DNA from 4 places in the Oerskovia sp. NPDC057915 genome. Region 2 is predicted to be linked to each of the others. Evidence: riboswitches for the same ligand, from Rfam matches in the RefSeq annotation. Region 2 holds a riboswitch; each other region holds the start of a gene.
What was found. A riboswitch is a leader RNA that binds a small molecule or an ion and turns the genes downstream of it on or off. The one in region 2 is predicted to bind S-adenosylmethionine.
Positions count from the first base shown of each region.

Region 1: another riboswitch for S-adenosylmethionine. It lies ahead of ACFVQ3_RS18010 (methylenetetrahydrofolate reductase); the one in region 2 lies ahead of ACFVQ3_RS05005 (rhodanese-like domain-containing protein).
Region 3: another riboswitch for S-adenosylmethionine. It lies ahead of ACFVQ3_RS08660 (hypothetical protein); the one in region 2 lies ahead of ACFVQ3_RS05005 (rhodanese-like domain-containing protein).
Region 4: another riboswitch for S-adenosylmethionine. It lies ahead of ACFVQ3_RS00810 (ABC transporter substrate-binding protein); the one in region 2 lies ahead of ACFVQ3_RS05005 (rhodanese-like domain-containing protein).

Region 1 covers NZ_JBHVOS010000034.1:17,722-24,920, forward strand. Annotated here, with positions in the region: gene metE (5-methyltetrahydropteroyltriglutamate--homocysteine S-methyltransferase) at 1-2,088, opposite strand, end outside; gene ACFVQ3_RS18010 (methylenetetrahydrofolate reductase) at 2,109-3,158, opposite strand; SAM riboswitch class I at 3,271-3,373, opposite strand; gene ACFVQ3_RS18015 (TIM-barrel domain-containing protein) at 3,740-6,010, opposite strand; gene ACFVQ3_RS18020 (glycoside hydrolase family 15 protein) at 6,007-7,199, opposite strand, start outside.
Region 2 covers NZ_JBHVOS010000005.1:85,712-92,910, forward strand. Annotated here, with positions in the region: gene ACFVQ3_RS04980 (GNAT family N-acetyltransferase) at 1-191, opposite strand, end outside; gene ACFVQ3_RS04985 (CsbD family protein) at 315-491, shown strand; gene ACFVQ3_RS04990 (GNAT family N-acetyltransferase) at 564-1,388, opposite strand; gene ACFVQ3_RS04995 (aminotransferase class V-fold PLP-dependent enzyme) at 1,471-2,871, opposite strand; SAM riboswitch class IV at 2,913-3,027, opposite strand; gene ACFVQ3_RS05000 (phosphotransferase enzyme family protein) at 3,062-3,967, opposite strand; SAM riboswitch class I at 4,042-4,134, shown strand; gene ACFVQ3_RS05005 (rhodanese-like domain-containing protein) at 4,141-4,605, shown strand; gene ACFVQ3_RS05010 (O-succinylhomoserine sulfhydrylase) at 4,626-5,888, shown strand; gene ACFVQ3_RS05015 (LLM class flavin-dependent oxidoreductase) at 6,017-7,066, shown strand; gene ACFVQ3_RS05020 (MBL fold metallo-hydrolase) at 7,071-7,199, shown strand, end outside.
Region 3 covers NZ_JBHVOS010000010.1:70,517-77,715, reverse strand. Annotated here, with positions in the region: gene ACFVQ3_RS08670 (AAA domain-containing protein) at 1-3,117, shown strand, start outside; gene ACFVQ3_RS08665 (hypothetical protein) at 3,229-4,002, opposite strand; gene ACFVQ3_RS08660 (hypothetical protein) at 4,132-4,506, opposite strand; SAM riboswitch class IV at 4,612-4,723, opposite strand; gene ACFVQ3_RS08655 (cold-shock protein) at 4,852-5,055, opposite strand; gene ACFVQ3_RS08650 (polysaccharide deacetylase family protein) at 5,238-6,782, opposite strand; gene ACFVQ3_RS08645 (aldo/keto reductase) at 6,995-7,199, shown strand, end outside.
Region 4 covers NZ_JBHVOS010000001.1:167,438-174,636, reverse strand. Annotated here, with positions in the region: gene ACFVQ3_RS00825 (dipeptide ABC transporter ATP-binding protein) at 1-989, opposite strand, end outside; gene ACFVQ3_RS00820 (ABC transporter permease) at 986-2,023, opposite strand; gene ACFVQ3_RS00815 (ABC transporter permease) at 2,043-2,993, opposite strand; gene ACFVQ3_RS00810 (ABC transporter substrate-binding protein) at 3,160-4,812, opposite strand; SAM riboswitch class IV at 5,112-5,223, opposite strand; gene proB (glutamate 5-kinase) at 5,377-6,519, opposite strand; gene obgE (GTPase ObgE) at 6,797-7,199, opposite strand, start outside.

The DNA.
Region 1 (7,199 bases), on a different contig from region 2:
TGCGGCCTCGACCGAGGTCACGTCGGCGTCAAGGCCGTCGATCGCGCCGATGACCTCGCCGAACTCCGAGTAGCACAGGTGCGTGTGGATCTGCGTCTCGGCGTCGACGCCCGCGGTCGCGAGGCGGAACGAGCTCACCGACCAGTCGAGGTACGCGGCCTGGTCGTCCTTGCGCAGCGGCAGGAGCTCGCGCAGCGCGGGCTCGTCGACCTGGATGATGCCGATCCCGGCCGCCTCGAGGTCCGCGATCTCGTCGCGCAGCGCCAGGCCCACCTGGTTGGCCGTGTCGCCCAGCGGCTGGTCGTCGCGCACGAACGACCACGCGAGGATCGTGACCGGACCGGTCAGCATGCCCTTGACCGGCTTCTCGGTGAGGGACGCCGTGAACGTCGACCAGTCGACCGTGATCGGGGCCGGACGCGTGACGTCGCCCCACAGAATCGGCGGGCGCACGCAGCGCGAGCCGTAGGACTGGACCCAGCCGTTGGCCGTGACCGCGAACCCGTCGAGGTTCTCCGCGAAGTACTGGACCATGTCGTTGCGCTCGGGCTCGCCGTGCACCAGGACGTCCAGGCCGATCTGCTCCTGGAGCTCGACGACGCGGCGGATCTCGTCCTGCATCGCGGCCGTGTAGTCCGCGTCGGGCAGCTCGCCCTTGGCGTTGAGAGCGCGCGCCCGGCGGATCTCCGGGGTCTGCGGGAACGAGCCGATGGTCGTGGTCGGCAGCAGCGGGAGGTTCAGCTTGGCCTGCTGGGCTGCCGCGCGCTCGGCATAGTCGCCGCGCGAGAAGTCGCCCTCGGTGAGGGCCGCCGCGCGCTCACGCACCGCAGGCACGACGACGCCGCTCGCCACCGCGCGCGAGGCCACCGCGGCGCGGGACGCCTCGAGCTGGTCGGCGACCGCGTCGCGCCCGTCGGTCAGTGCCCGGGCGAGGACCGCGACCTCGCCGACCTTCTGGTCGGCGAACGCGAGCCAGTCGCGCAGACGGGCGTCGATCGAGCCGTTCGTCCAGTCCTCGTCCTCGACGTCGTGCGGGACGTGCAGGAGCGAGGTCGAGGTGCCGACGACGACGGAGCCCGCACCCAGGTCGGACAACCCCTCGACCAGGTCGAGCTTCGCTGCGAGGTCGGCACGCCAGACGTTGTGGCCGTCGATCACGCCCGCGACGACGGTCTTGCCCGCGAGACCCGCGACGGGGCCCGCGGGGACGGCGCCCTTGACGAGGTCGAGCGAGATCGCCTCGACGTCGGTCGCGGCGAGGAGAGCCAGGCCGTCGTGCTCTCCCTGCAGCCCGCCGAACGGTGCGCCGACGAGGATCGCGGGGCGCTCGGTGCCCACCGCGAGCTCGGTCGCGAGCACGCGGTACGCCTCGGTGACCGCGGCGTGGACCTCGGCGGCCGGGACGTCGATCGAGTCGGAGACGAGCGCGGGCTCGTCGAGCTGCACCCACGGTGCTCCGGCCGCGGCCAGGGCGCGCAGCAGCTCGACGTACACGGGCAGGACGTCCGCGAGGCGCGAGAGCGGGCTGAAGCCGGGCGCGCTGTCGTCGGCGGCCTTGGACAGCGCGAGGAACGTGACGGGCCCGACGACGACGGGCCGGGTCACGACGCCCGCGTCCCTGGCCTCGACGAACTGGCGCACGACGCGGTCGTCCGCGAAGCGGAACGGCGTGGTCTCGCTGATCTCGGGGACCAGGTAGTGGTAGTTCGTGTCGAACCACTTTGTCATCTCGAGCGGGGCGTCCTCACCGGCGCCGCGCGCGACCGTGAAGTAGCCCGCGAGGTCCAGCGCGCCGTCGGCGTCGGTGAGCGACGCGAAACGGGACGGGACCGCCCCGAGGAGAGCGACGACGTCGAGCACCTGGTCGTAGTAGGAGAACGAGCCGGGCACGGCGCCCGACGAGGCGTCGAGACCGAGGTCGACGAGACGCCGGGCCGCCGCGACGCGCAGCGCCGAGGCCGTGGCCTCGAGCTCGTCCGCGGTGGTCTTGCCGGCCCAGAAGGACTCGACGGCCTTCTTGAGCTCGCGGCGCGGGCCGATGCGGGGGTAGCCGAGGACGGAACCGGACGGGAACGTGGGTGCACTCATGGTGATTACCTCTGAACTGGTCAGACCGAGGAGCTGCCCAGGGCAGGCTCGGCGGAGGGAAGGGGAGTGCCGGAGACCCACGGCCCGCTGGCCAGGTCGGGGGTGCGGGACGAGACGCTGCTCGCGTCCCCCGCTGCCCCACCGCCGAGGTTGACTCCCTCGAGCAGGTCTAGAGCGGCTTGGTGCTTGTTGAACGTGTAGATGTGGAGGCCGGGCGCGCCGGCCGCGAGGACCTGGCGCGCGAGCTCGACCGAGTGACGGATGCCCAGGGCGTGGCGCGCGGCGGGGTCCTGCTCGGCCTCGAGGGCCTCGACGACGCGCTGCGGTGCCGGGACGCCCGTGAGCTCCTCGACGCGTGCGAGCCGGGCCGGGTCCGTCATGGGCAGCAGGCCCGCGAGGATCGGGATGGTGACGCCGGCGGCGCGCGCCTCGGCGACGAAGTCGACGTACGACGAGGCCTCGTAAAAGAGCTGCGTGATCGCGAAGTCGGCGCCCGCCTGCTGCTTCTGCCACAGCCGGCGGACCTCCTGGGTGCGGCTCGTGCCCGCGGCGAGGTTCCCGTCGGGGAACGTCGCGACCGCGATCGTCAACGGCCGGGCGGCCCCGCGCAGCGCGACGCTCGGGCTCGCGGCGCAGCGTGCGGCCTCGACCTCGCGCAGCAGGGCCACGAGCTCGGTGCTCGACCGCACGCCGTCCTCGGCGGGCCGCCAGTCCGGCTGGTCGCGCGGCGGGTCGCCCCGCAGTGCGAGGAAGCTGCGCACGCCCGCCTCGAGGAAGTCCGTGATGACGTCCTCGACGTCCTCGCGCGAGGCGCCCACGCACGTCAGGTGCGCGATGGGCAGCACGGGCGTGCCGTGCAGGAGCTGGCTGATGACGCGGCGCGAGGTCTCACGGTCCGTGCCGGCCGCGCCGTACGTGACCGACACGAAGTCGGGGGACGTCGCGACCAGACGGCGGGCCGTCTCCCAGAACCTGGGTGCGGCGTCGGGTCGGCGCGGGGGCATGAGCTCGAACGACACCGTGGGTCGCGGTGCCTCGTGACCGAAGTGCCCCAGGTCGACGATGCTCATCGCGCGACCGCCACGAGGGGCGTGCTGGTGACGGCCACGGCGGCCGTGCGGATGGCGCGCGGGACCCCGGTGCGGTGCGGGGGTGCGCAGGAAGATGCCTCGGTCATGAATCGCTCCATCGAACCTGGCTGTAGCACCCGTACCCGCGGGAGGCTTCCGTTGGGGGGTTGCTGCGGTGTCAACGAGCCAGGACTCTCGACCGCTCTGGATGGTGTTGACGATCGTAGGGGGAATCCATGATCTGAGCCAATATCCGCTCGAAGCGTGAGACGGAGGGGTCCGGAGGTGTCTCGCGTCCCGTTCCACCGGCCGTCCACGCGGTCGCAGAGTCGCTTCGTCGGTCCCTGCTGGCGCCCTTCCAACGTACGCCTGTCGGTCGACAGTCGTCGGGTCCTGGCCGACCTCGCCCGTGCGGCGCGGCTTGCCTCGTCTCTCCGTCGGTCGGGCGGGCGCTGCTCCACGACGCGACAAGGGCCCCACCCGTCGTCATGACGGATGGGGCCCTGCTCGCCGCCTCCATGGCGTCGTCGTCCGTGCTGTCGGCCCGGGCGGCCTCCTCAGCCGCCGACCCGACCCGCGGGCTACCGCGCGAAGACCGGCGCCAGCCCCTCCCACGCGGAGGCGCGCACGTACACCGGGATGACGTCGCGCGGGACGGCGCGCGTCACGAGCACCCCGGCCCCGCTGGGCTCGCCCGTGGCGGGCTGCCCCGTCCAGGCGTCGACCCACTCGCCCGCCGGGAGGTACGTGGTCCAGGTGGTCGCGCCCTCCTCGGTCACGGGGTGGACCAGCAGGTCCTCGCCGAGCTGGTACTCGTCGGCGTGCTCCCAGACCTTCTCGTCGTGCGCGTGGTCGACGAACAGCCCACGCATGAGGGGAGCGCCCGTGACGATCGAGTGCCGCGCCTGCTCGGCGAGGTAGGGCACGAGGCGCTCGCGGACCTTCGCGAAGCCCCGGAACACGTCCACGACCTCGGGGTCGTCGTTGGTCTCGGCGACGTACCACGGCGTGCGGTCCCGCAGGGGGCGCTGGTGGTGGTTGAACTCCGAGTGGTACTGCATGACGGGGCTGAACGTCGCGGCCGCGACCCCGCGCAGGTAGAGCTCGGAGCCGGGCACGGGGCCCGAGAACCCGGCGAGGTCCCAGCCCCAGTAGACGATGCCGCAGGCCGAGGCCGTGATGCCCGCGTTCATGGACCAGCGGAACGCCTCCCAGGTCGAGTTCTCGTCGCCCGCCCAGTGCAGGCCGTGGGCCTGCGAACCGGTGAACCCGGCGCGGGAGAACGTCACGGGAGCCTTGCCGTTCCTGCGCAGCAGGTCACCGAACGCGCGGGCGTAGTGCACGGGGTACAGGTTGTTGCCCTCGTCGCCCCGGCGCCCGTCGGCGTACCGGAGCTCGTCGCCCCAGGCGTGCTCGCCGCCGTCGGTCTTGAAGCCGTCGACGTCGAGCTCGCCCACGAGGTACTGGCGGCGCGCGGTCCACCACTCGCGGCCTTCGGGGGTCGACAGGTCGGCCATGAGGGACTGCGGGAACCACCAACCGCGGTTGTGGTAGGCGCTGCCGTCCTCCTCGCGGACCGCGTGCCCGGCCGCGACCATGGCGCGTCCGTCGGCGAGCACCTGGGCCTCGTGCGGGACGTCGGGGCCGAGGTCGTGCTCGGTCTTGAGCAGGGGGATCTGCCACAGGACGACCTTGATGCCCCGGGAGTGGAGCTCGTCGATCATGCCCTTCGGGTCCGGCCAGGCGCCGTCGGCCGGGTACGTGAAGTCGGCGGCTGCGTGCGGGGCGCCGTCGGGGTTGATCGCGTACCGGGCGTCGCGGAAGATCGTGATGCCCTCCTCGTCGCTCCACGCCTCGATCACGACGACGCTCACGGGGACGTCGAGGTCGCGGTGCGCGTCCATCTGGTCCATGACGAGCTGCTGGGTGTTCCACTCGTTGCCCGACGCCCACAGGCCCAGGACCCACGACGGGAGCTCCTCGGCCCGGCCGACCTCGTCGCCGAACGCCTTGAGGACCGCCGTGGGGCTGCCCTCGTAGACGCCGACGTCGAGTGCGGCGTCGTCGCCCAGCGCGGCCTCGACGACGAGCAGGTCGGGCGAGGAGGCGGCGACGTCGTACCAGGTGCGACGCGACGTGCGGACGTGGAAGCCCCAGCCGGAGCCGCCGACGACGTGCGCGAACGGCATCGGCATGTACGTGCGTCCCGTCGCACCCTGCGACTTGTACTGCTCGAACACGACGGCGTCGAGGCTCCTGCCGCGCTGGTCGACGGCGTCGAACCGCTCGCCGAACCCGACCACGTGCTCGGACGCGTCGAGGCGGAACGCGAACCGCACGCGACGTGCGCCGTCCTCGTCGGTCCACCACTCGACCGAGCCGGGGGCGACGAGCGGGTGCAGGTCGGCGGGCACGCCGCCCACGGTCACCCCGCGCGCCCCGGCCGGGGCGGTCGAGGTCCACGTGCCCGCGCTGACCTCGAACCACTCGGTGGCCGCGTCGGCCGTCGAGAAGCGGTAGCGGTAGCGGCGGCCCGCCTCGAGCACCGGGCTCGTGGCGTGCCAGGCGCCGTCGGCCGTGAGCTGGCCCGCCTGGGCCGCGGCGAGGTGACCGTCGCCGCCCGCGAGAGCGGCCGCGTCCGCGGGGGATACGGACCCGGGCGCGGCAGCGAACGTCGTGACCTGCGAGCCGTCGTCCCACTCGCACGTGACGGCGACGTCGGTCGGGGCGTCCTCGACGACGACGCCGAGGCTCACGGAGGTCCCGACCCCGGGGTGCACGGGCAGGCGCTGGTCGGCCGACGCGGCGTAGGGGTGGCCGATGCCGGCGGGACGGTGGATCAGGGTGGTCATGAGTGCTGCTCCGTGTTCGGGTCGGTCGTCAGGATGCCGAGCTCGTCGGCCAGGATCAGGTACATGCCGTGGGACCACAGCAGGGGCAGGGCCACGGGACCCCAGCGCTCGATCCACTCGTCGCGGGAGCCGGGGTGCATCAGGTGGTCGGGGACCTGCTCGGGCATCAGACCGTCGGGTCCGGCCTCCGAGGCGATCCACCGCAGGTGGCGCCACGCCTCGTCGGTCCGGCCCGCGCGGGCGTGGTTCCAGCCCAGGAGCGCGGACAGCAGCAGCCACTGGCCACCGCCGTAGAACACGTCCGCGCGGAAGCGGTGCACGCCGCCGTCGACGTCGAGGTCGCGTGCGACGGCGTCGAGCGTGGCCTCGGCGACCGGGGAGCCGGGCTCCACGAGGCCGAACGGGACCACGCACGCGGCGAGCGACGCGTCGACCGCGTCCGAGCCGAACCACTTCGCGAGGTGCGGCGCGTCGGGGTCGCTCGCGCGGCCCGACGTCATGCCGTCGGCCTGGACGAGCGCGCTGATCGCGTCGGCGACGTCGCGCGCCCGGGTCGAGCGGGCGTCGTCGAGCAGCGGGGAGCCGTCGGCGCACCGGGCGCCCGCGACGGCCAGGAGGCCCGCGCGGACCGGGGCCAGCGTCGACGGGTGACGCTCCTCGACGTGCTCCTCCCACCAGTCGTAGCAGGGGAGCTCCCACGTCGCGAGCAGGTAGTCGACCGCGACGGCCACGGCCTCGCGGTAGGGGTCGAGCGGGCGGTCGTGACGTTCCGCGTGGGTCACGAGCTGCCACAGCCACATGCCGTAGCCGTCGGTCTGGAAGTCCCACCAGGGGTCCTGGCCGTCTGCGCCGTCGAGCCGGAAGCGCGTGGGGAGCAGGTCGGTCAGGGGGAGCTGCTCGCCGCGGTCGGCGCGCGCGAGCAGGTCGGCGACGTGCGCGCCGCGCGAGGTCAGGACGCCGACGGCCCACCGGTGGAACCTGTCGACGGACTCGACGGCGCCGTAGCGGGACATCCCCTCGGCGACGAACGACCCGTCGCGGAACCAGGCGTAGCCCTGGTAGGCGCTGAACGTGGGCGAGGCCGGGTAGGCGCCGGCGGTGTCCTGGTGCTGTGCGATCACCTCCGCGGAGATACGCGCCAGGTCACGCAGGCGGTCGAGGTCTTCTGTCGTCGTGGGGAGGGCGAGGC
Region 2 (7,199 bases):
CACGCCAACCGTCCGGGCGTCGCCACCGCATCGCGCACGAGGGCGACCACGTCTGCCGCGCTGCGCGGCACGGGGGTCGACATCCCGGCCCACATCGCGTCGTCGACGAGACCCGCCAGGGCGGGCGCATGCTCCTCGGCGAGCGGCTCGAGGCGCAGCCCGAACCCTTCCAGGACGACGTCGTTCTCCATACGGGCATCCTGCCCGACCACTTGTGAAGGTCTCGTGGAACGCCCGTCACCCGAGATGCGAGTGCCCCGGTCCCCTGCCTACGGTCGTCAGGAAGCAGCCACCACCACCGAGGGAGGAACCCCATGGGACTGGGAGACAAGATCAAGCACGGTGCCGAAGAGGCCGAGGGCAAGATCAAGGAAGGTGCCGGGAAGCTCACCGGGAACGAGCGCCTCGAGGCCGAGGGGCACGCCGACCAGGCGAAGGCCAACGTGAAGCAGGCCGGCGACGACGTCAAGGACGCCTTCAAGAAGGACTGACGCCCCGACGAAGACCGCCCCGGGACCCTTGCGGGTCCCGGGGCGGTGCTGTGGACAGGGTGGACGAGAAGGTCAGAGTGCGATGACCGGGGGCAGGTCGGGGACCGCAGCGAGGTCAGGCACGGCGAGGATGCCGTGCGCATCTCCCCCGAACGACTCCTCGCCGACGGGCGGCACCACCGTGAGCACCGGCGGCCCCACGGGGACCCCGGGACCGGGCGCCCCGGCGTCGGGCTCCCCGGCGTCGGTCAGCCCGACCGGTCCGAGCACGGGCACGATGCGCGGGCTCGCGATCCGGTCGAGCAGGCCGAGCTCGACGCCCGCCCACTCGTGCGCCAGGATCGAGAAGCACACCGAGTCGGCCCGGGTCCCGTCAGGAGCCGTGCGATGACCACGCATGACGCCCTCCTCGTACGCGCCGAGGCGACGCATCGCGGCGAGCGAGCGAGCGTTGCGCGCGTCCACCCGGAATCCCACGCGGTGCACGTCCCACGACTCGAACGCATGTCGGAGCAGCAACCATTTCGAGACGGGGTTGACGAGGCTCCCCCACGTGGAACGGGCGTAGAAGGTCCGCCCGATCTCCACGCGCCTGTCGTCGAGCGACAGGTCACGGAAAGCGGTGCTCCCCACCACGAGACCCGAGCCCGCGTCGACGACGGCGAAGGCCGTCAGCGCGCGGGTGGCGCGGGTGTCCTCGATGAAGTTCACCATCCCGACCTCCCCCTCGGGGAGGGTCGTACTCATGCCTGCCCACATCGACGGATCGACGATCTGGGCCAGCGCACCGGCGTGCGCGACAGCCAGGGGTTCGAGGCGGAACCCGTGGCCTTCAAGGTGGACATCGTGCTGCACAGCGCAAATCAGAACACACGCAGGCGTCGCCGCCAAGACCACGGAGCGGTCGTTCGTGAACGACCGGGTGACGCCCCGGTGAACGTTGCGGTCCAGGCAACGTCTTCGCAGGTCAGAGGGCCCCTCAGGCGGGGGCCGGCCCGCAGCCCACGGCGGCCGTGATGTAGCCCGCAGCGGCCGTCGCGAAGAGTCCCGAGAGGCCCGCGACCTGCAGGAGCGGGCGAGGGTCGTCGCTCACCACCCAGCAGCCGTCCACGACCTCGTAGCGGGTCTTGGCCCCCTCGGTCACCCAGGTGCGCAGCGCGGTGAGCAGGCGCTCGATCTCCTCACCCGTGGTGCCGACCCCGATCGACGCCCGGATCGCCCCGGCCGGGAAACCCAGCCGGGCCAGGAGCGGGTGCGCGCAGAAGCGGCCGTCACGCACGCCGATGCCGTGCTCGGCCGACAGGTAGGCCGCGACGAGCCCTGCGTCGGAGCCGTCGACCGAGAACGTCACGACGCCCACCGGGTCGACCGCGTCGGCCCAGGCCCGCACGACGCGCACGCCGTCGATCGCCTCCAGGCCTTCGACGAGGCGGGCCCGCAGCTCGGTCTCGTGCGCGACGAGCGCACCCGGCTCGAGAGCCGCGAGCGCGTCGCACGCGGAGGCCAGCGCGACCGCGCCGATCACGTTGGGCGACCCGGCCTCGTGCCGCGCCGGGGCGCTCTGCCACGAGGTGCCGTCGAGGGTCACGTTGCGCACCGCGCCACCACCGGCGAGGTAGGGCGTGCCGGTGTCGAGCCAGTCGCGGCGACCCACGAGAGCGCCCGCGCCGAACGGCGCGTACGTCTTGTGCCCCGAGAACGCGACGTAGTCCACGTCGCTCGCGGCGAGCGAGACGCCCCGGTGCGGGACGAGCTGGGCACCGTCGAGCAGGACGCGGGCCCCGGCGTCGTGCGCCGCGGCCACGACCTCGGCGAGCGGCAGCGACTCGCCCGTGACGTTCGAGGCGCCCGTGACCGCGACGAGCGCGTACGGGAAGCGGGCGAGCTCGGTGCGCAGGCCCGACAGGGTCTCGGCGACCGTCGCGCCACCGACGAGGACCGTCGCGCCGCCCGTGCGCTGCCAGGGCAGGAGGTTCGCGTGGTGCTCGACGTCGAGGACGAGCACGCGGCCCGGCGACCCGTCCGCCTGGGCCGGGACGCAGCCCGCGAGGAGGTTGAGGGAGTCCGTGGTGTTGCGCGTGACGATCGTGACGTCGTCCTCGCGCGCGCCGACGAACGAGCCGATGGTCTGGCGGGCGGCCTCGTAGAGGGCCGTCGACACCTGCGACAGGTAGCCCGCGCCGCGGTGCACGCTCGCGTACAGCGGCAGGACCTCGTTGACCCGGTCGGCCACGACCTGGAGCGCCGGGGCCGAGGCCGCGACGTCGAGGTTCGCGTACGGGACGCTGCGCCCGTCGACGAGGGGGACCAGGGTGTCGCTGCCCACGACGGGCAGCACGGCACACGAGGTGGGTGCTTCGATGACTGCGTGTGCGCTCATGGCACGTCCTCCAGTGGTCGTCGGAGTACGCCGTGCCGGCCCCTCCGCGCTTGCCCCCCTCCAGATAGAGAGGGACCTGGTCGTCACCCGGGGCACCCCACCGCGGAGGAGGGTTGCCGGCCAGCAAACCGGGGTTTTGCGCTGGCACTCATGACCTGGTGTCCAGGATGGTCGAGGCGCGCGGAGCGTGTCAACCGGTGGGCACCGCGTCTCGGATGGTGGTCAGGGCGGTCTGTCGGACGGGCTGGACCGGCGAGTCGGAGGACGAGTCCGCGAGCGCCCTGGCCCTCCGCGCGTCGGCCCGGTACATGGCCGCGTGCTCCCGGAAGTCTGCCCGTCCCGTCGCGGACGCCCGCTCGTCGGTGAAGGCAGCGAGCTCGTCGAGCCGCGCGACCATGACCGTCAGGACCTCGCGGCGCGAGTACGGCATCCCGTACGCGGAGACCAGGGCGTCGAGCCGCGCCAGCCGGTTCAGCCGCCCGACGGCGTCGGCCCCGTCCGCGTCCGAGGCGTCCGCCACGAGAGGCGCGAGCCGGTAGCCGAGGTAGGCCAGGTCCCAGATCCGGGGGCCCGGGCTCGCGGTGTCGAAGTCGATGAGCCCGGCCACCGCGCCGTCGCGGAAGACCAGGTTGTACGGGGCGACGTCGTTGTGGCACACGACCTCGGCGGGCTCGTGCGGCGGGGTCTGCCACATCAGGGCCGAGGGGGCGGCACCGGCAGAGCTCTCGGGGGCCGTGGCCGTGGCCGTGGCCGCGAGGAACCCGACGCTCGCGTCGTGCACGCGCCGCAGGAGCGCGCCCGCGCCCCGGAGCACCGACTCGTCCCAGACCCACAGGGGCAGCGGGTAGTTCGCGACGTCGCCGGCGAGGAAGGACAGGACCTCGCGACCCTGGTCGTCGACACCCAGCGGTTCGGGCACCTCGGTGACGCCCTGCGCCCGCAGGTGCCGCAGGAGCGCCTGGACCGTCGGCGTCCAGGGCCCCGCGGTCCGGCGGACGGTGTCGCCGCTGCGCACTACGGTCGTCGAGTTCCCGCCGACCAGGGGCTCCTCGGTCTGGTCCGGCGTCTCGCGGTCCGGTGTCGGGAGGTGGCTCATGCGCAGGAACCTAGCCCGACCACCCTGCGAGACACCTGTTCTTTTCCGTGGTCACGGTGGCGTACGATCCGACGCAACCATCCAGAGCGGCTGAGTGACTTGGCACGATGACGCCGCAGCAACCCCCCGGTGACGGGCGAGGGTGCTACCGCCACGACCGATGGAGGATCACCATGAGTGCCCCCGACCGCGCGACCGCTGCCCCGGTCCCCGACGCCCGGCCCGCCGACGGCTACGCCGGCGACATCACGCCCCAGCAGGCCTGGGCCCTTCTGCAGAGCGACCCGAGCGCCGTCCTCGTGGACGTCCGTACCGACGCCGAGTGGCGCTTCGTGGGTGTCCCCGACCTGTCGTCGACCGGCCGTGAGCCCGTCCTGACCCAGTGGGTCGACGTCGCGGGCCGCCCCAACCCGGCGTTCGTCACCGACCTCACCGCGGCCGGGCTGACCCCCGAGGTCCCGGTCGTCTTCCTGTGCCGCTCGGGAGCCCGCTCGATCGGCGCGGCCCGGGCCGCGACAGCCGCGGGCCTGGGTCCCGCGTACAACGTTCTCGAGGGCTTCGAGGGAGCGCTCGACGGCGGTGGCCACCGCGGGTCCGACGGCTGGCGCGCAGCCGGGCTCCCTTGGACGCAGTCGTGAGCGCCGCGACCGGGGACGGCGTGCTGCGCATCCCCGCCGGCATCCCCGGCGGCTCGGGTCGCGGCCCGCTCCCCCGCTCGGTCCGCCCCGACACGCTCGCGGTACGCGGCGGCCACGCCCGCACGAGCTTCGAGGAGACGAGCGAGGCGCTCTTCCTCACGCAGGGTTACGTGTACGGGAGCGCAGCCGAGGCCGAGGCGGCGTTCACGGGCGAGGTCGACCGCTTCATCTACTCGCGCTACGGCAACCCGACCGTGCACACGTTCGAGGAGCGGCTGCGCCTCATCGAGGGCGCAGAGGCCTGCTACGCGACGGCGTCGGGCATGTCCGCGGTGTTCACGTCCCTCGCGGCCCTGGTCGGTTCGGGCTCGCGCATCGTCGCGGCCCGAGCCCTGTTCGGCTCGTCGCTCGTGATCTTCGACGAGATCTTCGCCAAGTGGGGCGTGCGCACCGACTACGTCGACGGGCACGTCCTCTCGCAGTGGGAGGAGGCGCTGTCGACCCCCGCGGACGTCGTCTTCTTCGAGACCCCGTCCAACCCCATGCAGGACGTGATCGACGTCCGCCGCGTGAGCGACCTCGCGCACGCCGCAGGCGCCGTCGTCGTGCTCGACAACGTGTTCGCGACCCCCGTGCTGCAGAAGCCGCTCGAGCTCGGGGCGGACGTCGTCGTGTACTCGGCGACGAAGCACATCGACGGCCAGGGCCGCGTGCTGGGCGGCGCGATCCTGGGCTCCGAGGAGTACGTCAAGGGCCCCGTCCAGACCTTCATCCGCAACACCGGTCCCTCGCTCAGCGCGTTCAACGCGTGGGTCCTGGTCAAGGGGCTCGAGACGCTGTCCGTGCGTGTCAAGGCGCAGAACGCCGCGGCGTTCCAGGTCGCGACGGCCCTCGAGGACCTGCCCGGCATCACGGCCGTGCGCTACCCGTTCCTGGCCTCGCACCCGCAGGTCGAGCTCGCCAAGGCCCAGCAGAGCGGCGGCGGGACGGTCGTGACGTTCAACCTCGACGTGCCCGGCGCCGACGACCCGCACACCGACCCCGAGCTCCTCAAGAAGCGCACGTTCCAGTTCCTCGACGCCCTGCGGGTCGTGGACATCTCGAACAACCTGGGCGACGCCAAGTCGCTCGTCACGCACCCGGCGACCACGACGCACCGCAAGCTGGGCCCTGAGGGGCGTGCCGCCGTCGGGATCGCGGAGACGACCGTGCGCCTGTCGATCGGCCTCGAGGACCCGCTCGACCTGATCGAGGACGTCGAGCAGGCGCTCGCCGCACGCTAGGCCGTCACCGGCACCGCTGGGTGCGGGGTGGCTGTCGTCGGACCGAGCGATCGGCGACGACCACCCCGCACCCAGCGACACGACGGGGCCAGGAATACCCCGGCCGTATCCCGGGGTTGCACCTGGCGATGACTACCTCGCCGCGCCTCTCCGTCCTCGACCTCGTCCCCGTCCGTTCGGGACAGTCCAGCTCCCAGGCCATCGCCGCCTCCCTGGACCTCGTGCGCCTCGCCGACCGGCTCGGCTTCACGCGCTACTGGTTCGCCGAGCACCACAACATGCCCGCGGTCGCCGCGTCCGCCCCGCCCGTCATGATCTCGGCGGCCGCCGCGGTGACCGACCGCATCCGTGTCGGGTCGGGAGGTGTCATGCTCCCGAACCACGCGCCGCTCGTCGTCGCCGAGCAGTTCGCGGTCCTGGAGGCCATGGCCCCGGGGCGCATCGACCTGGGGATCGGGCGCGCGCCCGGCAGCGACCCCGTCGTCACGGCGCTGCTCCGCAGCAGCGGTCCCACGTCGGACGTCGACCGCTTCCCCCAGCACGTCCAGGACATCCGCTCGCTCATGAGCGCCGAAGGGGCGTCGGTGCGCCTCACGACCGGCCAGGTCTACGACGTCCACGCGACCCCGGCCGCCGAGTCGGTGCCGACCGTGTGGCTGCTCGGGTCGAGCGACTACTCGGCGCGCCTCGCCGCAGAGCTCGGGATGCCGTACGTGTTCGCCAACCACTTCTCGGGCGCCGGCATCGACGAGATCCTCGCGCTGTACCGCGAGGGCTACCGTCCGTCGCCCGAGCACCCGACGCCGGAGACCTTCCTGACGGTCAACGTGTCGGTCGCCCCGACGCTCGACGAGGCCCGTGCCCGCGCGCTGCCGCAGGCCCGCATGATGGCGCGCCTGCGCTCGGGCAAGCCGCTCGGTGCGCAGGAGACGGTCGAGGACGCCGCGTCCACGCCGCTCGACGGGCTCACGTCGCAGATGGCCGACGAGATGCTCGACCGCTGGATCGTCGACGAGCCCCAGGCCGCGGCCCGCCGCGTGCGCGAGCTGGCCGCGCGGCACGGCGTCGACGAGGTCATGGTCGTGCCCGTCGCGGGCTCGCGCGCCGACGAGTCCCTCGACGCGACGCCCGGTCGCACGCAGACCATCGAGCTCCTCGCGGGCGCGCTCGGCGACTGACCACGTGACACCGCCGAGCGACGACCGCACCGGACCGCCCGCCGACGCGACGTCGTCGGGCGGTCCGGTGCGCGTCACGGGCCTGGCCTCGGTCCTGCTCGCTCCCAACCCCGGCCCCATGACGCTCGACGGG
Region 3 (7,199 bases), on a different contig from region 2:
GCCGGCCTGCGCAGCACCCAGCGCGTCCGGCTCCGTGCGGCCGGCATCACGACCATGACGCAGCTCGCGACCGCGACCACCCCGCCCAAGGGTCTCGCGGCGCGCACGTTCGAGACCCTGCGTGTGCAGGCCAGGCTCCAGGCCGGGCTCGTCGACGTGCCGGTCGACGGGGGAGGGGTGCCCGACGTCGGGCCCGGCCCCAGCGGGTCGGTCACGTGGAGCACGCCCGCAGGCGGAGGCGACGCGGGTCCCGGCGCGGCCGAGCCCGAGCAGCACACGCTGTCCTACGTCGTCGTCGACCCCGCCCCGTTGCGCGACCTGCCGCGCCCGGACCCGGGCGACGTGTTCTTCGACTTCGAGGGCGACCCGCTGTGGTCCGCTCCCGACGCCTCGCCCGAGGGCATCGTCTGGAACATCGACTACCTGTTCGGGCTCGTCGAGCGGCCGGGCAGCCCCGGTGAGAAGCCGCCCTTCACCGCGTTCTGGGCGCACGACCTCGATCAGGAGAGGCAGGCGCTCGTCGACTTCGTCGACTACCTCGCCAAGCGCCGCGCCCAGTACCCGGGCCTGCACGTCTACCACTACGCGTCGTACGAGAAGACGCACCTGCTCTCGATCGCGGCGCGGCACGGCGTGTACGAGCAGGAGGTCGACGACCTCCTGCGCGAGGGCGTCCTGGTCGACCTCTACTCGACCGTGCGCCACTCGCTCAAGGTCTCGGCGCCGTCGTACTCGATCAAGAAGCTCGAACCCCTCTACATGGGCGACCAGCTCCGTGGCGGCGACGTCACGGACGCGGCGGCGTCCGTCGTGGCCTACGCGACGTACTGCGCGGCGCGCGACGCGGGCCGCACCGAGGACGCCGAGCGTCTGCTGCACGGCATCGCCGACTACAACGAGTACGACTGCCTCTCGACCCTGCGCCTGCACGAGTTCCTCCTGGGGCTCGCGGGTCGCGCCGCTCCCGCGACCTCTGCCCCTGGCGTGCTCGCCGCCCCCCTCGGCAACGGCTGGGAGGACGACCTGCCGCCCACGCTCGAGCTCTCGGACGCCGAGGTCGCGCGCCGCGCCAAGCGCGCCGAGGCCGAGCAGGTCGAGCTCGACGTCCGCGCGCTCGCGGGCGGCGTGGACGGTCGCTCGGGGGACGGACGGACCGACGACGAGGAGGCCGTCGCGCTCCTCGGCGCGGGCGTCGGGTACTACTGGCGCGAGGCCAAGCCGTTCTGGCAGGAGTTCTTCGCGCGCCTCAAGGATCCCGTCGACCAGTGGCAGACGCCGCGCGCCTACTTCCTCGTGGAACGCGCCGAGGTGATCGAGGACTGGGCGAAGGCTACGCCGCGCAGCAACCCGTCGCGTCGCCTGCGCCTGTACGGCGAGCTGCCGGACGGCTCGGAGCTCAAGGCCGGGTACGACGGCGCCACCGCGCTCTTCGAGGGCCCCGCACCCGAGGGGATCGAGCCCGCCCGCGGCGCGGTGCGCTGGTCGACGGGGAGCGTGCGCGTCCACGGCGTCGAGCGGGGCCGACTCGGGAACGGGCGGGAGGTCGACGTCCTCGACGTGCGTCTGCCCGTGCCCAAGGGGGTCGCGCCGCACGACGTGCTGCCCATGGCGCTCACGGTCGGGCAGGTGCTCCCGACCCCGCAGCAGGAGGCGTCGATCCGGGCGCTGGCCACGGCCGTGCAGGTGCAGAACCCCGGGGGGCCGCAGGCGCCCCTGGTGCTCCCGGACCACCCGGCGCTCGACCTGCTCCGTCGTCGCCCGCCGCGCACGGTGTCCGGTGCCTCGCTGCCCGTCCTGGGCGGTGGCCCCGAGCGGTACGTCGACGCCGTGACCGACGCCGTGCGAGACCTCGACGGCTCCTATCTCGGCGTCCAGGGGCCGCCCGGCACGGGCAAGACCCACCTCGCGTCGAAGGTCGTCGGCCGGCTCGTCGCCGAGGGGTGGCGCGTGGGCGTCGTCGCGCAGTCGCACGACGTCGTGGAGAAAGTGCTCGCGGGCGTCATCTCCAAGGGCGGCGTGCCCGCGGACCGCGTGGGCAAGAAGGCCTCGGGGCCCAAGGGGCGCGACGTGTCGACCGTCGGGCGGGACGTGGGTCCCCTGCCCGACGACGTCGCGGCGGCGGACCTGCCCGAGGGCTCGCGGCTCGTGCCCTGGCGCCTCGTCGACTCCCCGCAGACCGCGGCCTTCGTCGCCGAGGGGCCGTGCGTCGTCGGCGGGACGGCGTGGGACTTCGCGCACGCCGAACGGTTCGGCGACGGCGAGCTCGACCTGCTCGTGATCGACGAGGCCGGGCAGTTCTCGCTCGCCAACACGATCGCGGTCTCCCGTGCGGCGCGACGAATCCTGCTGCTCGGCGACCCGCAGCAGCTCCCGCAGGTCTCGCAGGGGCAGCACCCCGAGCCGGTCGACCAGTCGGCGCTCGGGTGGCTGACCCGTGCGGGCGGCGGCCACGACGTGCTGCCGCCCGAGTTCGGCTACTTCCTGGCCCGCTCGTGGCGCATGCACCCCGCGCTGTGCGACGCGGTGTCCGAGCTCGCGTACGAGGGTCTTCTGCACGCCGAGGTCGCCGCGGGCGAACGCCTCCTCGTGGGCGTCGAGCCCGGTGTGCACGTCGTCGAGGTCGAGCACGCGGGCAACGCGGTGTCCTCGGTCGAGGAGGCCCAGGAGATCGTGCGGCAGGTCAAGGCGCTGCTCGGGACGACCTGGTACCCGGGGCCCGGTGGGTCGGACGGCACCGCACGTGACTCACGAGCACTCACGGAGGACGACTTCGTCGTCGTGGCCCCCTACAACGCGCAGGCGTGGACCGTCCGCCACGCGCTCCAGGCCGCGGGTCTGGGCGACGTGCGGGTCGGTACCGTCGACAAGTTCCAGGGCAAGGAGGCGCCCGTCGCGATCGTCTCCATGACGGCCTCGGCCCGCGAGGACGTGCCCCGCGGCATGGAGTTCCTGCTCTCGCGCAACCGCGTCAACGTCGCGGTCTCGCGCGGCCAGTGGTGCGCCGTCGTGATCCGCTCGCCCCGGCTCACGGACTACCTCCCGAACCATCCCGAGGAGCTCGCCGAGCTGGGCGCGTTCATCGGGCTGTGCCAGTCGGGCGTGGCGCCGCTCCGCTGAGCCACGCCGCTCCGCTGAGTGCGGAGCAGTTGTCGTCAGATCGGGCTCTCGGGGACAACTGCTCCGCACTCAGGCTCTGCCGGATCATGCACTCAGCGGCGGTCGAGGGACTCAGAAGTCTCCGAAGCCGCCGAAGTCCCCACCACCGAAGTCGCCGAACCCGCCGAGGTCGCCGCCGAAGTCGCCGCCGGCCTCGGTGAAGTCGCCGCCCGTGTCACCGGCTCCCGGGTCCGTCTCGCCACCGGCCTCGCCGGCGCCGGCCTCGCCGCCACCGGCCTCGCCGCCACCGGCCTCGCCGCCACCGGCCTCGCCGGCACCGGCCTCGGCCGCGCCGGGGTCGCCCTCGCCCGAGGTCCCGCCGTCGCCCGCGAAGTCCGCGGTCGGGTCGCCGAACATCGGGCCGAACATCATGTTGGCGACCGAAGAGCCGATCACGACGCCCGCGATCGTGCCGAGCATGCTGGAGCCGATCATCGAGCCCATGCCCGGGCCGCCCTGCCGGCCGCCGAACGACCGCTCGAGCGTGCCGGGGTTGCGCATCTCGGCGCGCGTCGCCATGCGGGCGAGCGACTGCGGGTCGTCGGAGGTCGCGCGCTCGGGGGGTGGCACGGTCTCGCCGAGATCGGCCAGCACGCGTCGCCGCTGCTCGGGCGTCAGCCGCTCGAACGCCTCGGCGTGCGCCTGCTCGACCGCCTCGGGGGGAGCGGTGCGCAGCAGGTAGCGGTAGCGGTCGATCGCGACGTCGTCCTCGCTGCGCGCGGGGCCGGTCGGAGCGGGCGGCGGGGTGCCGTAGGCGGGCGCTCCCGGGCCCGGGCGGTCTGCCGAGCCGTACGGTGAGCGGTCGTCCTGCGGGGTGCGGCCGAGGAGGCGGTCGAGGAATCCCATGAGCGTGTCCTTCTGGTCGAACCGTGGAGGGCGGGCGCCCTCACTGGTCCAACGCGGCGCCCGGCCGACCCGTTCCGTCGGTGCACGATCCGGCAGCGAGACACCGCGGGTCGCTGCCGGACCACGCACTCAGCGGGGAGGGTGCACCGGTTCCGGGACGGGGCCCACCCCGCCGAGCAGGCGCACGTTGAGCCCGCGGCCCCCGAGCTCGAGCGCGTGGTACTGCTCGTGCACCCGCACGGTGGACCCGGGGTCGAGGTCGAGCGCCGTGTGGTGCCACACCCGGCACGCTCCCTCGCCCGTCGCGTACTCGACGACGACCTCGACGCCGCCGTCTCGCGTCCGCACCGCGAGCACGAGGCCCTCGCGCCAGCCCCAGGGCCGGTTGCGGAGCATGCGCTCGTGGACGGGGTGCAGGAGGTGCCCGGTGTCGTACCGGTCGCAGACGGCGGGCGGGGGACAGGCGACGGCCGTCGCCCGGCGGTCCATGACGCGCTCGGCCATGGTGCTCCTTCTCTCCGTGCCCGACGACGGAGCTCACCCCCGTGCGTACGCTCGCCCGGGAAGGTCCCCGGGTGAGGGGCACGAGGAGGCGCCCTACGACGTCGGGCCTCGCTCTTCCCCCGCGGTCGCGGGGGCGGGTCTTCCTCCGGGAGCACCGTGCGCGTCGCGCGGTTGCCGGACCAGCACGCCGGAGGGCGGTTCGCTGGTCCTCTGGACCGTTCTCAGTTCTACCACGGCGTCAGCGCCAGAGCACGGGGGCTCCTGGTCCTGGACGCACGAGTGCCCCCGACCGAGACGGTCGGGGGCACTCGTTCAATGATCAACTACGCCCGGAGGCGAGTGAGATCAGAGCGGGCGGATGTTCTCCGCCTGCGGGCCCTTGGGGCCCTGCGTCACGTCGAACTCGACGCGCTGGTTCTCCTCGAGCGAGCGGAAGCCCTGCGTCTGGATGGCGGAGTAGTGCGCGAACACGTCGGCGCTGCCGTCCTCAGGTGCGATGAAGCCGTAGCCCTTTTCGCCGTTGAACCACTTCACGGTTCCCAATGCCATGGGGATCTCCTTCTAGAGTTTCAAACAGCTCCATGATCTGGAGCCGAACATCACGGTGTTCGTCGTCAACTCTTGGGTAACAAGGTTCGCGGTGGCATGGGGCCGTTGCGCAAGGACAAGCGAGGCACTGCAATCTCACCGGCTACGGTACAGGGGTTACTCCGACTGTGCTAGCCCTGATGCTAACGATTGAAGTACGCGTGTCCGCCAACCAGGTCAGGGCCGAGCAAATCGGGCACCGTCACGAGCGTGTAGCCTGCCGCCCGCAGACCGTCCACGATGCCCGGGACGGCGTCCACCGTCGAGGCGTGGATGTCGTGCATCAGGAGGATCGCCCCTGGTCGGACGCCTGCCAGAGCCCGTTCGGTCGTCATGGCCGTGTCCTTGTTCTTCCAGTCCTCGGTGTCGACGTCCCACAGGATCGCCGGCTCGTTGCGCTGGGAGAGGACACTGGTCACAGTGTCGCTCGTCGCGCCGTACGGAGGGCGTACGAGCGTCGGCCGGACGCCCGACGCGGCCTCGACCGCGTCCGCCGTCGAGGTCAGCTCGTCCGTGATCTGGTCCGTGCCGAGCTTCGAGAGGTCCGGGTGGGACCAGGTGTGGTTCCCCACCGCGTGCCCCTCGGCGACCTCGCGACGGACCAGGTCGGGGTGCGTCTTGACGGAACGTCCGACGAGGAAGAACGTCGCCTTGACCTGCTTCTCGGCGAGGGTGTCGAGCAGTCGCGACGTGTGCTTGCCCGGGCCGTCGTCGAAGGTCAGGGCCACGCACCGCAGCACCGAGCAGTCGGGGGCGCCGGACGGGTCGGGCGCGACCGGCGTGGTCACGGGGGGCGGCTCGACGGGCGGCGGTGCGATGCCCGTGAACGGGGTGCCGCTCGCCGCGACGTCCGCGATCTGCTTCCCGACCGCGGACAGGACCGTCCGCGTCGCGTCCGGCTCGATGCGCACGGCCAGCTCGCCGTCCGAGCGGGCCGAGACCAGCCCGGGCGAGAAGACCAGGGTCGCGGCGCCGTCGGGACCCAGCCGCACGTCCCGGAACGTGTCCTCCGACGACGGCACCGGCTCGTCGAACCCCAGGCCGGCCTCTGCGAGCGCCGCGTCGACCCACCGTGCGGCCTGCGTGCGGCCGTCGGCCGTGAAGAGGTCCGACGACCAGGTCGTGGTCGCGCGCGGGAGGTCGGTGTAGAACGTCTGGGCGCCCGTCGTGCCGTTGGCACCTCCTGTGAAGGCGTACGTCGTGGCCCGCACACCCAGGACATCGCCCTGGGCGAGCACCAGGTCCCACCCGACGTTGAGCTCGTTGCCCACCCCGGCGGGGTCGACCGCGGCGTCGTAGTCCTTCTCGGTCGCGTCGACGAACGTGCCGAAGGCGCGCGAGAGGGAGTGCTCGCCGGGGATCGACACCGTCGAGATCGAGCGCGCGTCCCCGGCGTCGGCGGTCGACTCCTGGTGGACCGTGAGGTTCTCGACCGACGCCGGGTCCAGGACCGTCGGCGGGTCGACCCGTCCGGCGGGGACCGGAGGGGCCGTGGGGGACGGTGAACCCGTGGGGGAGGCCGCCCCGGACGGGTCCGCCGCGGCGCGCGTCAGGTAGAACGTGACCCCGGCCGCGACGACCAGGAGCGGCACGAGCACGGCGAGGACCCAGACGGCACGGTTCCGCGGGCGCGCGGGAGCGGGGCCGCCCGGCGTCAGGTCGCGGGTCGGAGGAAGGGACTGGGGCATCAGTCCACCGTGCCACCAGCACCCGGTGCGCGTCGCGACCGGCACGGCGGATGAGAGCAGTGCCACAGTCGTCTCCGGCACCCTCTCGCACGGTCGTCGCAACGGCTCCACAGGCTTCACCGACCGATCACCGACCGGCTCCCCTCCCGCGACCGTCCCGGCGCCGCCGGGACGGGTGGTGCCCCCTGCGGGGGCCAGGGTAGAAAGGGGTGATGGTCTCTCCCGCACAGGTCCCCGACGTCGTGCTCAACAACGGTGTCACCGTCCCGCAGGTCGGGCTCGGCGTCTTCAAGGTGCCCGACGACGCGACCCAGGCGAACGTCGAGCAGGCGCTCGAGGCCGGGTACCGGCACATCGACACCGCGGCCGGGTACTACAACGAGGCCGGGGTCGGCGCCGCGCTGCGCGCGAGCGGCC
Region 4 (7,199 bases), on a different contig from region 2:
AAGCTCACGTCGTCGACCGCGACCAGCGAGCGCGTCGCGGCCCCACGCGGCAGCGCGAACTCCTTGCGCAGCCCCCTCGCCTCGAGGAGCGGGGCCGACGACGCGACCCGGGCGCCGTCGTCGGGCCCGGCACCTGTCCGCGACGTGGTCCGCGCGCCGGGACCCGACCCCAGGCGGGCGCTCGCGAGGCTCGGCGCCGCCGCGATGAGCTCGCGCGTGTACGGGTGCTGCGGGTCCGCCAGGACGCTGCGCGCCGCCCCCTCCTCCACGACCCGGCCGTGCCGCAGGACCACGATGCGGTCGGCCCGGTCGGCGGCGACCCCCAGGTCGTGCGTGATGAGGAGCACCGCGGTGCCGAGCGTCGAGCGCAGCAGCTCGATGTGGTCGAGGATGCGGCGCTGGACCGTGACGTCGAGCGCGCTCGTGGGCTCGTCGGCGATCACGAGGTCGGGCCCGGCGGCGATCGCTATCGCGATGAGGACGCGCTGCCGCATCCCGCCCGAGAGCTGGGACGGGTACTGGCGCGCGCGAGCGGCCGGGTCGTCGAGGCCCGCCTTCTCCAGGAGCTCGACCGCGCGTCCGCGCGCCTCGCGACGACGCGCGAGGCCGTGGATCACGAGGACCTCCGCGACCTGGTCGCCCACGCGCTGGACCGGGTTGAGCGAGACGGTCGGGTCCTGCGGGACGAGCCCGATCCGACGACCCCGGACGTCGCGCCACCCGCCCTCGCTCAGCCGGGTCAGGTCCTGCCCGCCGAAGCGGATCGTGCCCGACGTGCGGCGCCCGCCGCGCGGCAGCAGGTTGATGACCGCATGGGCCGTGGTGCTCTTCCCGGACCCCGACTCGCCCACCAGCGCCACGACCTCGCCCGCACGCACCTGGAGCGAGACGCCGTCGACGGCGGGCGCGTCACCGCCCGTCGTCGTGCGGTAGGCGACGTGAAGGTCCTGGACGTCCAGCAGGACGTCGTCGTGCACGGGGACGCTCATCGGTCCTCTCCGTCCTTCTCGAGCGAGCGGGAGATGCGGTTGGCCGACAGCACGACCGCGACGATCACGAGCCCCGGCAGCGTCGTGAGCCACCACGCGGCGGCGAGGTAGTCGCGCCCGCCGGACACGAGCGCACCCCACTCCGGGGTCGGCGGCGCGGCCCCGTAGCCCAGGAAGCTCAGAGCAGAGATCGCGAGAACCGACGACCCCAGCTCGAGCGCGGTCAGCGCGACCACCGGACCCGCCGAGTTGGGCAGGACGTGCCGCCGCAGCACGGTGTACCAGCGCACGCCCGACGCGCGAGCCGCCTCGACGTACGCCGTCGACGACGTCCGCAGCGCCTCCGCACGCATCACGCGAGCGAACGCGGCGATCGTCGTGATGCCGACCGCTATCGCCACCTTGACCGTGCCGAACCCCAGCACCGTGATGATCGCGAGCGAGAGCAGCAGGCTCGGCACCGCGAGCAGCACGTCGACCACGCGCCCCACCACGTCGTCGACCCACCCGCGCAGGAACCCTGCGAGCAGGCCGAGCAGCGAACCGACCGAGAGTCCCAGCGCGACCGCGATCACGGTCGCGCTCAGCGACAGCCACGAGCCGTGCACCACCCGGGCGTACACGTCACGCCCCAGGTGGTCCGTACCGAACAGGTGCTCGGCGCTCGGCGCCTGCAGACGGTCCGTCGGGACCCCCGTGATCGGGTCCTGGGACGCGAAGACGCCGGGGGCGAGCGCCCACGCGACCACGAGCAGAAGGAACAGCACCGCGAGCAGCAGGCCGGGCCGGCGCAGCACCGCGAGCACAGCCCCTCCGAGCGTTCGCAGCGACGAGCGCGCTCCCCTGACGCGCCGGCGCGCGGTGTCGAGCGCGGCCGGGTCGGCGAGCGCGGCCGGGTCGGCGAGCGCGGCCGGGTCGGCGAGCGCGGCCGGGTCGGCGAGGAGCGTCCGAGGACGCTCGCCCGGCCCGTCGGGCGCGGCCGCGTCCGGGGACGAGGTCTCCGGGACGGTGTAGGTGTCGAGTCGTGCGGTCATGATGTCCTCCTCCGTGCCCTCACGCCGCGGCGGAGGGCTGGCGGGTGGTGATCCGGGGGTCGAGCACGGGGTAGAGCAGGTCCACCAGCAGGGTCACGACGACGAAGACCACCGCCGAGAAGACCACGATCGCCTGGACCACGGGCACGTCCTGCTGGTTGACCGCGGTCACCGTCAGGCGACCGATCCCTGCCCGGGAGAAGACCGTCTCGGTCACGACCGCGCCGGCCAGGAGCCCCCCGACCGTCACGCCGAGCACGGTGAGCGCCGGGATGGACGCGTTGCGCAGAGCATGACCGAAGTGCACCCGGACACGCCCCGCCCCCTTGGCCCGGGCCGTCTCGACGTACGGCTCGGCCAGGGTCTGGCGCAGGCTGCGCGAGAGGACCTGCGCGAACGCGGCGCTCGCGGGGATCGCGAGCGTGAACGCCGGCAGGACGAGGCTCTCGAACCCCTCGTTCCCCATGGCGGGGAACAGCCGGAGCTCGAACGAGAACCACTGGAGCAGGAGCAGCCCCACCCAGAACGTCGGCAACGAGATGCCCAGGGCCGGCAGCGATGCGAGCGCGTGCCGGAGCCAGCGGGCACGCGGGAACGTGCTCGCGAGCGCGAGCGCCGCTCCCCCGACGAGCGCGAGCCCCAGAGCGAGGGCCGTGAGCTGGAGCGTGGGCGGCAGCGCCTCGGCGAGGAGCTTCGTGGCGGGCGCCCCCGACGAGAACGAACGCCCGAAGTCCAGGTGCAGCGCACCCCAGAGCCCGTGGGCGTACTGGACGAGGACGGGGCGGTCGAGTCCCTGCTCGGCGCGCAGGCGCGCGACGAGCTCGGGGTCCGAGAGGTCGCCGTCGGCCCCGGCCGCCTTGATCGAGGCGGCGTCGCTCGGCAGGACGTAGAGCAGGAAGAACGAGATCGTGAAGGCCGCCCAGAGGACGAAGCCTCCCTGCCCCAGGCGGCGGGCGATGTACCGGCCCATGGTCGGCTCCTCTCGGGTGGGGACGCGCAGATGGCGATGCGTGGTTGCGGCCGCGCGGTGGGACGCAAAGGGGGCGCGCGGTGGGGGCGCGCGGGTCGTCTGGAGGGATCGGCGGCCGAGCATCGGCGCGGCGGGACGCGTCCTGCGCGTCCCGCCGTCCCGGGGCTCAGTCCTGCTGGACCCAGGCGCCGTAGAAGTCGAGGCGGGTCGAGGCCTCGAAGCCCAGGCCGTGGACCGTGTCGGCCGCGGCGATCGTGGTCGACAGCTCGTAGACCGGGATCGAGTGCCCCTGCTGCACCAGGAGACGCGCGGCCTCGGTCACGAGCTCCTGCCGCTCGGCCACGTCGGTCGACGCCGCCGAGCGGTCGAGCAGGTCGTCGACCTCCTCGGGCGCCCGCTTGTTGATGTTGCGCGCGTTGGCCGAGAAGATCGTGCGCAGCACGTCGGGATCCGAGCGCGTCAGGTTGTAGTAGTCGAAGTCGAAGTCTCCGGACTTCTTGAGCTCGGTGGACTCGGCGACCGTGACCTGCTTGAGCTGGAGGTCCACGCCGATCTTCGCGAGCTGCTGCTGGACGAGCTCGAGCGGCTCGGCCACCTGCCAGAACGTGACCGTGGTGGACAGCCGCTGGCCGTCCTTGACCCGGACACCGTCGGCGCCCTTGACCCAGCCGGCGTCGTCGAGGAGCTGTTCGGCACCGTCGGGGTCGTACGCCAGGTCGTCCGAGACGTCGGCCCACAGCGGGGTCGAGTGCGACAGCACGCTCGTCGCGGGCTCGTCCTGCGGGGTCAGCAGCGTCGCGGCGATCTCCTCGCGGTCGATGCCCTTGCTGATCGCCTGCCGCACCGCCGGGTCGGCGGCGAGCGGGCGCGACTCGTTGGGGAAGAGGTTGAAGACGACGCCCGGGTTCGCCCGGTACGCGAGCCAGAAGCCGTTGCCGTCGAACTGCGGCAGGTCGACCGTGCTGATGGCTGCGGTCGCGTCGATCTGTCCCGAGAGCAGGCTGCCGGTGCGCACGCTGGCCTCGGGCACGAACTTCACGGTCACGGTGTCGAGGTATGCCTCCCCCGTGTGGTCGTCGGCCTCCGAGGCCCAGTCGTAGCCCGCGACCTTCTCGAGCACGACCTCCTGGTCGAACGTGTAGGACTTCACCGCGAACGGCCCGGAGCCCACGAACTTCCCGGCGCACCGGTCCTCGACGCTGAGCGCGGCGGACGCGGGCGAGAGCAGACCGAGCGAGAAGGTCGAGGACGCCTGGAGGAACTGGGCGCTGGGTGCCGAGAAGTCGACCCGCACGGTGCGAGGGTCCACGACCGTGGTCCCCTCGTACCCGACGAGGTAGGCCGAGCCGAGCGAGGCCGCTGCACCGAGCTCGACGATCTTGTCGAAGTTCGTCTTGACCGCGGCCGCGTCGATCGGCGTGCCGTCGGCGAACGTCGGTCCCTCGCGGAGCGTGAACGTGAAGCTCGTCGCGTCCGCGTCGACCTCCCAGCTCTCCGCGAGCCACGGCAGGATCTCGCCCGTGTCGGGGTCCTGCGCGGTGAGCGAGGCCACGGTCTGACGGGCCGAGGCGATCGCGTCGTTGTTCCCGACCTGCTGCGGGTCGATGCAGTGCGAGTCGACCGTGACCGCGAAGGTGAGGTTGCCGCCCGGGACGGGCTCCGCCGTCGGGCCGGGGGACGTGCCGTCCGCCGTGCTGCCACCACCGGTGCCGCACGCCCCGAGCAGGAGCGCGGTCGCGGCGACGGAGGCCGCGGTGAGCGCGCGGCGGGACGGGGCCGTGCGGCCACCGGGGCCCGAGGGCCAGGTCGAGAGGGACATGCGAGAGGTGCTCCTTCGGTCGTGCGCGCCGTCCGTCCGGCATGGCCGGGGCGCTGAGGGGTCGCCGACGGACCGTGGGTGCGTCGGATCGACGCCGGGCTCACGGTGAGCGGCGGTGGGGAGCCGTCGTGGGACGGCGGAGGCGGGACGCGGCGTGGTGTCGGCCGTGCGTCAGGTGCGGCCGGGGTTCAGCAGCGGGTCAGGGACAACAGCGGCCGAGGGGTCCGGTGCCGCCGAGGCAGCGCTCCACCCTGCGGTCGTGCTCCTGTTCCGTGCCGAGTGCGCGCATCGCCCGTTCCTCCGTGTGCTTACCGCGCCCGACGGGTCGCGGTCAGGTACCACCCGGAGCACCCCGTCACGTCGAAGGGTTGCTGGCCAGCGAGCCGGGTCTTGGCGCTGGCGCTCTTCACCTGCCGCACAGGAAAGCCTCCCGCGGTCGGAGAGTCAAGGGGTGAGAGGGCCGTCCCACAGGTTGAGACACCCCGAGCGCGCAACGGGGCCCGGACGACCCTGGAGGCGGGTCGCCGGGCCCCGTCCGGGGTCGAGCAGGGGTGAGGACCCCGGTCAGTTCGCCTTGCGCTTGCGCCCGACGAGCACGAGGTCGTCGCGGTGCACGATCTCGCGGTCGTACCCCTCGCCCAGCCGGTCGCGCAGCTCGTGCGTCGAGCGCCCGAGCAGGTCGGGGATGTCGCTCGAGTCGAACGCGACGAGGCCGCGCGCGATCACGCGCCCGTCGGGCGCGACGAGCTCGACGGGGTCGCCCGCGTCGAAGTCACCGGTGACGCCGACCACGCCCGCGGGAAGCAGCGACGCCCGCCCGCCCAGGACCGCGGTGACCGCTCCCTCGTCGAGCTCGAGGCGTCCGCGCGTGCGGGCCGCGTGCGCCAGCCACAGGCGCCGGCGCGTGGTGCGCTTGCCCGTCACGGCGAACCAGGTGCCGACCTCGCGCCCGGCGAGGGCGCCCTCGGCGTGCGCGGCCTTGGTCAGGACGACCGGGATGCCCGAGCCCGTCGCGATGCGCACCGACTCGAGCTTGGTGAGCATGCCGCCCGTCCCGATCGAGCTGCCGCGTCCCGTGACCTCGATGCCCTCGAGGTCGAGCGCGGACCGGACCTCGCGGATGCGCTGGGTGCCGGGGCGTGAGGGCGGGCCGTCGTAGAGGCCGTCGACGTCGGTCAGCAGGACCATCGCGTCGGCGCGCACCAGGTGCGAGACCAGGGCTGCGAGGCGGTCGTTGTCCCCGAAGCGGATCTCGTCGGTCGCAACCGCGTCGTTCTCGTTGACGACCGGCACGATCCCCAGGTCCAGGAGCCGCTCGAGCGAGCGCTGCGCGTTGCGGTAGTGCCCGCGACGGATGGTGTCCTCGGCCGTGAGGAGCACCTGGCCCACGCGGATGCCGTACTCGGCGAACGCCTGCGCGTACCGGGCGACCAGGAGCCCCTGACCCACCGAGGCCGCGGCCTGGGCCGTCGCGAGGTCGCGCGGTCGTGCGCTCAGGCCGAGCGGCCCGATCCCTGCGGCGATCGCTCCCGACGTCACGAGCACGACCTGCCCGCCCGCCGCGTGGCGGGCCGCGATGACGTCGACGAGCGCGTGGAGGGCCGGGACGCTGAGGTGCCCGTCCGGTCCGGTGAGGGAGGAGGAGCCGATCTTGACGACGACCCGGTGGGCCGTGGCGACCTGGGAGCGGGCGGAGAGCGCATTCACGGGCTCATCATCCCGCGCCGGGCGCCCGGACGGGGCGCCGTGTCAGCGTGTGACACCTCACGGTGGGACGCCGTGGGCAGCGCGCCGTCCCTTCCGGCCCCGACGACGTCGCTCCCCTCCGGGCGCCCGTCCCGCCTGCCCGCAGGGCCGGCACCACCCGGGGACGCCGCAGGGCGGGCACGACCCGAGGGCCGTACCCGCCCTGCGGGCGGACGTGCTGCGGACGGGACCCGTGGTCCGCCGACGTCCGGCGAACCGTCGACCCGCCACCAGAGGGTCAGTCCTGGTCGGGGTCCGTCCAGTGCCCGGACTCGCGCTCGGTCCACAGCTCGGCGCGGGCCTCGGCCTTGGCGTCCATGCGCTCGGTGTACTCGCGACGCTTGTCGGACCGGGTGGGCCGCGCTGTGTCCTCGAGCCGGAGGTCGGAGCCGCGCGGGCCGCCGAGGAGCTCGGAGCCCGTGATGAGCGTGGGCTCCCAGTCGAACACGACCGCGTTCTTGTCCGAGCCGATGCGCACCTCGTCCCCTGCGACGGCGCCTGCCTTGAAGAGCTTCTCCTCGACGCCGAGTCGTGCGAGGCGGTCCGCGAGGTAGCCCACGGCCTCGTCGTTCGAGAAGTCGGTCTGGCGGACCCAGCGCTCGGGCTTGGAGCCGCGGACCTCGTAGTAGAAGCCGGTCTCT